2 regions of the Pseudomonas serbiensis genome follow, and region 1 is predicted to be linked to the other one. Evidence: predicted binding sites of a transcription regulator. Region 1 holds the regulator's gene; the other holds the start of a gene.
The links. The regulator FliA, encoded in region 1, starts transcription of late flagellar genes. The targets are predictions, from matches to a motif close to CTAAAGTTTNNNNNNNNNNNGCCGNTAA.
Positions count from the first base shown of each region.

Region 2: Q6A51_RS27020 (methyl-accepting chemotaxis protein) is a predicted target of FliA. The motif match lies at 2,382-2,409, and genes of this name have one in related genera.

Region 1 is NZ_JAUQOO010000003.1:254,994-259,277, forward strand. Features, by position in the region: gene Q6A51_RS06065 (chemotaxis protein CheA) at 1-355, opposite strand, end outside; gene Q6A51_RS06070 (protein phosphatase CheZ) at 389-1,174, opposite strand; gene Q6A51_RS06075 (chemotaxis response regulator CheY) at 1,194-1,568, opposite strand; gene fliA (RNA polymerase sigma factor FliA) at 1,828-2,568, opposite strand; gene fleN (flagellar synthesis regulator FleN) at 2,565-3,398, opposite strand; gene flhF (flagellar biosynthesis protein FlhF) at 3,514-4,284, opposite strand, start outside.
Region 2 is NZ_JAUQOO010000041.1:10,720-15,003, forward strand. Features, by position in the region: gene Q6A51_RS27015 (LysR family transcriptional regulator) at 1-654, shown strand, start outside; gene Q6A51_RS27020 (methyl-accepting chemotaxis protein) at 714-2,345, opposite strand; gene Q6A51_RS27025 (J domain-containing protein) at 2,553-4,256, shown strand.

The DNA.
Region 1 (4,284 bases):
GTTCTGGAGTCGCAGGCGTAAGATCGGTCCGCTCGCGCACCTGACCGAACATGCTGTTGACTGTATCCAGAGCTTCAAGGACCACGTCCATCAATTCGGCGTCAACGCGGCGCTCACCCTTGCGAAGGATGTCGAACACGTTTTCGGCGATGTGGCAGCACTCCACCAGCTCATGGAGCTGGAGGAAGCCGGCGCCCCCTTTTACAGTGTGAAAACCGCGAAAAATTGCATTGAGCAGATCCGCATCATCTGGTCGGCTTTCCAGCTCGACCAACTGTTCAGACAACTGCTCCAGAATTTCGCCGGCCTCTACCAGAAAATCCTGAAGGATCTCTTCATCGGCGCCGAAGCTCATTGGGGTGCTCCCTAAAATTAACCGTCAACAGACCTAGAAGCCAAGGCTCGATAGCAGATCGTCTACATCATCCTGTCCGGATACGACGTCTTCACGTTTATCGGCATGAATCTGCGGACCTTCACCCTGCGTGATATGTTTTTTAGGATCTTTTTCAGCAAGGATCGCTTTTTCGTCATGTTCGATGCCCGCAAAGCGGTCGACATGACTGGCCATGAGGACCAGTTTGAGCAGATTGCTTTCGACTTCAGTGACCAGCTGCGTAACGCGCTTGATCACCTGACCGGTAAGATCCTGATAATCCTGGGCCAGCAGAATGTCATTGAGATGGCTGGCAACGGTATGAGCTTCGGATTCGGTACGGGACAGGAAACCGTCGACACGCTTGGCCAGATCACGAAACTCTTCAGCACCGATTTCCCGACGCATGAAACGCCCCCAGTCCGCGCTCAGCGACTTGGCATCTTCGCTCAGCCCGTTCATCAGCGGCGTGCTCTGCTCTACCAGGTCCATCGTGCGGTTGGCCGCATTCTCGGTCAGTCGTACAACATACGACAGACGATCGGCGGCATCAGTGATCTGCGACACTTCTTCGGCTTGCGGCATGTTCGGGTCAATATGAAAATTGACGATCGCACTATGCAGTTCGCGAGTCAGCTTGCCGACTTCCTGATACAGGCCACGGTCACGAGCCTGGTTGAGCTCATGGATCAATTGCACGGCATCACCGAAGCGGCCTTTTTCAAGGCTGGCAACCAGTTCCTGCGCGTGTTTCTTCAGGGTTGACTCGAAGTCACCCAGTGAATCGTTGTTGTCCATAGCGCCCTCGCGGCATGCATCAGCTGTTGACGCGTTCAAAGATCTTTTCGATCTTCTCTTGCAGCACTTGGGCCGTGAACGGTTTCACGACGTAACCGTTCACACCAGCCTGGGCAGCCTCAATGATCTGCTCACGCTTGGCTTCAGCGGTCACCATCAGTACCGGGAGACTTTTGAGACGCTCATCCTGACGCACCTGACGCAACAGATCGATACCGGTCATGCCAGGCATGTTCCAGTCAGTCACCAGAAAGTCAAAGGAACCGCTTTGAAGCATCGGCAAGGCAGTGATGCCGTCGTCCGCTTCGGATGTGTTGGTGAACCCCAGGTCACGCAACAGATTTTTTATGATCCGCCGCATCGTTGAGAAGTCATCAACGATGAGGATTTTCATGTTCTTGTCCAATTCGACCTCCAAGCAGTCTTTAACGCATTCAGCACCTGAACACGCTGTTCACTCAATACTGGCACAGCACACCCCCGGCTGTACGAAAACGACGACGGGCTTGGCAAAACAACAAAACAGAAACCTGAACCAGCAGGCCATAGGCTCTGTCCGAACAGGCTCCTGCCTTGTCTATCCTGATACCACGTAACGCTCTGCACAGCCGGCTTGCGACAACCTGAGACTCTTGCAAGTCACAAATCGCCCATCAACGCGCTCGCCACTCCCCCAAACGCCCTCGCAAACGAGCTGCGCACTGGCTGTGTAACTGGCTGACCCGCGACTCGCTGACCCCAAGCACCTCACCGATTTCCTTGAGGTTCAGCTCTTCGTTATAGTACAGCGCCAATACCAGCCGCTCACGCTCCGGCAAGTTGGCGATTGCATCTGCCAGCGCTGCCTGGAAACGCTCATCTTCCAGGTCACGCGACGGTTCGAGCGAGCCGCTTGCGCCGTCCTCATGCAACCCTTCATGGTCGCCGTCCTGCAAAAGGTCGTCGAAGCTGAAGAGACGGCTGCCTAAGGTATCATTCAAAATCCCATAATAATCATCGAGACTTAACTGGAGTTCGGCAGCAACCTCATGATCTTTAGCGTCACGACCGGTTTTTGCTTCAATTGCGCGAATTGCGTCACTCACCATGCGCGTATTGCGATGCACCGAACGTGGCGCCCAGTCACCCTTGCGCACTTCATCGAGCATGGCACCGCGGATACGAATCCCGGCATAAGTCTCGAAACTCGCACCCTTGGTGGAGTCGTACTTGGTAGAAACTTCCAGCAAGCCGATCATGCCGGCCTGGATCAGATCTTCAACCTGCACACTGGCAGGCAGACGCGCCAGCAAGTGGTAGGCAATACGCTTGACCAACGGCGCGTAACGCTCGATGAGTTCGTACTGCGAATTCCTGGAAGCCTTGCTGTACATTTGAAAGCCGCTCGCTGTCATTGAACAGGCCCCGCACTGGTCTGGTGAACAAGTCGTTCGACGAAGAACTCCAGATGACCACGCGGGTTGGCCGGCAACGGCCAGGTATCAACCTTCTGGGCAATGGCCTTGAAAGCCAGTGCGCATTTGGAGCGTGGAAACGCCTCGTAAACAGCGCGCTGCTTCTGAACCGCCTTGCGAACACACTCGTCGTAAGGAACGGCACCGACATATTGCAGAGCCACATCAAGGAAGCGATCAGTCACTTTCGTCAGTTTGGCGAACAGATTGCGCCCTTCCTGTGGGCTCTGGGCCATATTGGCCAGAACACGAAAACGGTTCATGCCGTAGTCGCGGTTAAGCAGCTTGATAAGCGCGTAGGCGTCGGTAATCGAGGTAGGCTCATCGCAGACCACCAGCAATACTTCCTGCGCTGCGCGCACGAAGCTGACAACCGACTCGCCGATACCGGCAGCGGTGTCGATCACCAGCACATCGAGGTTGTCGCCAATCTCGCTGAACGCCTGGATAAGGCCGGCATGCTGGGCTGCTGAAAGATGGACCATGCTCTGGGTGCCGGACGCCGCAGGCACGATGCGCACACCGCCCGGCCCCTGCAACAGGACATCGCGCAGGTCGCAACGGCCCTCGATGACGTCAGCCAGCGTGCGCTTGGGCGTCAGGCCCAGCAGAACATCGACATTGGCCAGACCAAGGTCGGCATCGAGCAGCATGACGCGCCGGCCGAGTTCGGCCAGGGCCAGTGAAAGGTTCACTGACACGTTAGTCTTACCGACGCCACCTTTGCCACCGGTCACTGCGATAACCTGTACGGGATGCATGCTGCCCATGTTATTTCTTTACCTTGTCTTGCGTAGACCGAAACCACATTACGGGCTGCACGTTCGCGAACGAACAATGCCTGGCAGACCATTGATGCAGGGACATTCCAGTAATATCCATCAGTTACCCCACTCTCTTGCCAGGGGTGTGATAGAGGTCGGCAAACATATCGGCCATCGCTTCCTCGCTCGGCTCATCCTGCATTTGCACGCTGACTGCGCGGCTCACCAACTGGTGGCGACGCGGCAGGTGCAAGTCATCAGGAATACGTGGTCCATCCGTCAAATAAGCCACAGGTAATTCATGGCCAATCGCAAGGCTCAACACTTCTCCGAGGCTTGCGGTTTCATCAAGCTTGGTCAGGATGCAACCTGCCAAACCACAACGCTTGTAACTGTGATAGGCCGCAGTCAGTACCTGCTTCTGGCTGGTTGTCGCCAGCACCAGGTAGTTGCGGGCACGTATGCCACGTCCGGCGAGGCTTTCCAGCTGCATGCGCAAGGCCGGATCACTGGCCTGCAGGCCGGCGGTATCGATCAGCACCACGCGCTTGCGCAGCAGCGGCTCCAGCGCCTGGGCCAATGACTGGCCCGGATCGACGTGGGTAACCGGAACATTGAGGATGCGCCCCAGAGTCTTGAGCTGCTCCTGGGCACCGATACGGAAACTGTCCATGCTGACCAGCGCGATATTCTGCGGGCCGTACTTGAGAACATAACGAGCCGCCAGCTTGGCGAGGGTCGTGGTCTTGCCCATGCCGGCAGGGCCGACCATGGCGATCACGCCACCTTCTTCGAGCGGTTCGACGTCAGGCACGGCAATCATTCGCGCCAGGTGAGCCAGCAACATGCGCCAGGCCTGACGTGGTTCGTCGATTTCCGGGATCATCGCCAG
Region 2 (4,284 bases), on a different contig from region 1:
TCGGTGGAGTTGGCGGGGGCGTTGCAAATCATCGGGCACGCTGACGTTCTGGCTGAAGTGGTGGCCAGACAATTGCTGCCTCTGCTGGAGGTCGGCATTCGCATCAGGATGCAGAGCGGAAACCAGGAATCGATCACGCATATGCTGATCGAAGGTCACTGCGATCTCGGGATCTCTGCCGCACCCCCCAATAATAAGCGCCTGCGCAGTGAGCTGATGTTTGTCGATGACGTCCTGGCGGTGGCGGCACCGTCCGTGGTTCAGCGTTTGACTCGTGCGCCGGATTTCAATGAAGCGTTGCTGGGTGAGCCGGTACTTGCCTATAACCTGGACCTGCCGCTCATCGATGGCTGGCTGGAAGTGAACAGGATAGAAGCACCCAATCTGATGCCGGCGATGGTAGGCCAGGACTTGCGTACTTTATGCAGTCTGCTCAAGGAGGGATTTGGCTGGAGTGCGTTGCCGGCTTATTTATGCCGCCCTTACATTGAACGCGGCGAGCTTCTGGAAATACCGGCTCCGGTTGGCCCGGCCAGTCGTGAGTATTATTTGCTGTGGATTCCCAGCGCCTTGCGTCAGCCACGTGTGGCACATGCACGACAGTCCTTGTTGTGGCGGTTGCGGGCTGACCGTCAAAGCGCTGAGGGTGAGTGAGCCGGTCGCTTTCGAGCAATTAATTGCCCGGCGACCAGCGTTTTCAAGATTTGGTGAGCTTACATCCGGAACTGCAACACCAACTGATTAAGGCCGACTGCCAGCTGCGACAGCTCTCCGCTGGCTGCCGAAGTCTGGTTTGCACCTGTAGCGTTCTGGGCTGAAAGGTCTCGAATGCTGGTCAGGTTGCGATCCACTTCACGGGCCACTTGCGCTTGTTGTTCCGTGGCTGAGGCGATGCTGGTGTTGCGCTCGTTGATCTGCACAATCGCTGCGGTGATTTCCACCAGTGCGTGGCCCGCTGCCTGTGCGACGTCGAGGCTGGTACGAGCCCGTTCGCTGCTGTGGCCCATTGCGCTGACGGCCTTGCTTGCACCGCCCTGAATGGACGCGATCATTTTCTCGATCTCGGCAGTCGACTGTTGGGTGCGGTGAGCCAGTGCTCGTACCTCATCGGCAACCACCGCAAAGCCACGACCTGCTTCACCGGCCCGAGCCGCTTCGATTGCTGCGTTCAAGGCCAGCAGGTTGGTCTGATCGGCGATACCCCGGATGACATCCAGAACCCCGCTGATGCTTTGCACCTCGACAGCCAGACCATCGATTTCAATGGCGGTAGCGCCGACCGATTCGTGCAGCTCGTTGATCACGCTGACAGTCTCGTCTACACGTTTACGGCCATTTTCTGCCGACTTGCTGGATTCCTGTGCGGCGGTGGAGGCCATGATGGCGTTACGCGCCACTTCTTCAACCGCTGCGCTCATCTGATTGATTGCGGTGGCGGCCTGATTGATTTCATCGTTCTGGCGTTGAACGCCGCGCAGGGAATCTTCGGTCACGGCCGTCAATTCTTCGGACGTGGAAGCCAGTTGATTGGATGAGTTACCCAACTCACTCAGCGTGCGTCGCAGGTTCTGCTGCATGATCGAGAGGGCGGCCAGCAAGCGTCCCGGCTCATCCTTGCCGTCGGCTGCAATGGGTTTGCTGAGGTCATTGACCGCAATCTGTTCGGCCACCGCCAATGCCTTGGCAATCGGTGCCGTCAGGCTGCGGGTAAATATGCCGGCCAATGCCAGCGTCGCGGCGAGCGCGACAAGAATGGCAATGATCGTGACATTGCGAGCCTGGGCATAGGTCTTGTCGGCGGCGACATCGGATTCTGCGACCTTCAAGTCTGACAGGCGGGAAATCTCAGCGATGTCCTTGGCCAACAGATCGGCTGCCAGGGTCATTTCACCCGTCGGTTGGGTCAGCGCGGTGATGATGTCCTCGCGTTTTTGCGTCATGGCCTCCAGGTACCGCGAGTGTATGGCCAGATAGTTGTTCAGATTGCGGGACATGCTGTCGTATGTCTTCTTGCCTTCATCGGTGACCAGCAAGGACTGTAATTTGCGGACATCGGCTTCAAGGCTGCTACGAGCCTGAACGACACGCTGTTGGGCTGCATTGGTCGCGGTGGCGTCCTGTGCCAGGCGCAGACCGCTGTTGCCAAGTCGAATGGTCAAAAGATCGCTTTTGATCTGATCGACTGCCTGAACCGTTGGCAATACGTTGTCTTGCAGTGTTTCCCGGGACTCTTTCAAGTCAGATGATTGCAGCAGTGAGAAGAGTCCCAGTGCTGTAACCAACAATGCAAAAAAGCCGAAGCAAAGCAACGACCGTGGGGCGATGTTGAGGTTTCTGAGAGTCATGGGAAGTGCCGTCGATAGGGAGTTGACAGTCTGAAACTATCGACCTAAAGCGGTTCAGCTTTAGAAAGTTGCCGATATTTGCTGGAATCAAGTCGCAGAATCGACAGTCTGCTGCGGTTATGATGATGCACTGCCTGTATCACTTGGTAATGGAAAGATCGGCTGGAGGGAGCGCATTGACGACTTCGAATAAAGTGAGTGGCAGCGATGAGTGATTGCTGGACGGTTCTGTCACTGCCTGATGACGCCGACGAGCGCAGCATCAAGCGGCAGTATGCGCGGCTGCTTAAAAGCAATCGTCCTGATGACGATGCCGAGGGCTTTCAGCGCCTGCGCGATGCTTATGAGCAGGCTTTGCATATTGCTCGCTATCGGGACGAAAGCGATGAGGTTGCCGAACTGCCTGATCAGGTGGCGCCAGCCAGGCATGATGCATCGCCGTCATGGCGGGTGCTGGTTGATCAAACAACAGTCGATAATCTGCCTGAGCACTATCTTCAGGCTCAGGCACTGGGTTGTGCGCAAGATTTTGAGCAAGAACTGTTGCTGCGTTGCCTTGCCGATCCTGAGGGTGAGGTCAGTCTGCTCCGGGCCGCGACTAGGCAGTTGAACTGGCTCACTCCATGGCAACAAGCGCCTATGAATGGTGATCAGGCTGTCTGGTTGACCCAGGCATTGCTCGACTCCCATCAGTCGCAGTTGCAGGCTCGACTACAGGTCGAAGATACAGAGGCCTTCATTGATGAGTTGCAGGCGTTGCGTCAACAGCCCTGGCTGGCGTCGCTGGAGCGCAGTGAGCATTTGCAGCGTTGGGTCATGATCCTGCTGCACAACACAACCGGCTGGAACTCTGCCTTGTTCGAGCAGGTTTGTTCCCTGTTTGGCTGGGATGCGAAGCAAGACCTGCACCCGGAGCCTGCCTTTATCTGGCAGCGCTTGCTTGATCGCGTTGAAAAGGATGATTTTGTCCGACATCTGCAGCGTCTGCTCAGTAAAAAGCCGTTCAGTGCCGAGGGGCGTGCCGTGCATTTATTGCTGGGTGCTTATAGTCCTGTTGAGCGCAGGCGAATGGCCAGGGCTGAAGATGACAATGTACGTGTTATCTGCAAACGGCTTGTCGAGCAAATGACGCTGCGATATCCCGGTGTTCTAGAAGCCTTTCCCGATGCCGACCTTGAATGCTGGAAGCGGGCGCATGAGCCTTTTTCTCCTGAGGCCAGACGCTGGCTGGGGCTTGCGGCCTTGCCTGTAGTTTTGCTGTTCGGCCTTTCGCTGTATTTCCAGCCGGATCAGGATCTGTGGTTTCTGATTCTGTATCCCTTGCTGATGGTTCCTGGCCTTATGGCGTACATGTATATATGGCGTCCGCTCTGCGAGGTTGTTGCGACACTGGATGAATGGCTGAGCCTTCGTCTTCTGCCTGATGTCATCAGCGGGCCGACCGCGAACGCCAAGGTGGTGCAGCACGCACTGCCGCTTGCTGTCATGGGCGGGGTGATGGGGTGGAAAGGCGGCGGGCTTGGGTTGGCGCTTCATTGTTCCGTGACTCTGATATGGATAGCGTTCGCCCCTTATCGCTATCCCAGGCCCTATGCCGCCCTGACACGGATGTTCAGAGCCAGGAAAATGATGTTTGGCGGTGTGTTTCTTGGTGCTTTCTTCTGCATGCTGAGTGCTGGCTTCTTCGTCATGTCACAACCTGGAGGTACCAGAGAGCGATCCGCGGCATCTCAAGGCAGTTATCAGTCTGACTGCAACCCGGATAACCTGCGCCGGACGATGTCGCAAGCTTGTCGGGCAGCTCTCGACTCCAATGAGTGTGCTCAGAGCGAGTGGGCGCAGAGAGTGCATATATGTCGCTCGGCTGCGGATATGGCGAAGAAGGCGATGGAAGCTGTTCACCAGAAGTGATCCCGATCTGGGTTGTCTCCGGAGGCGT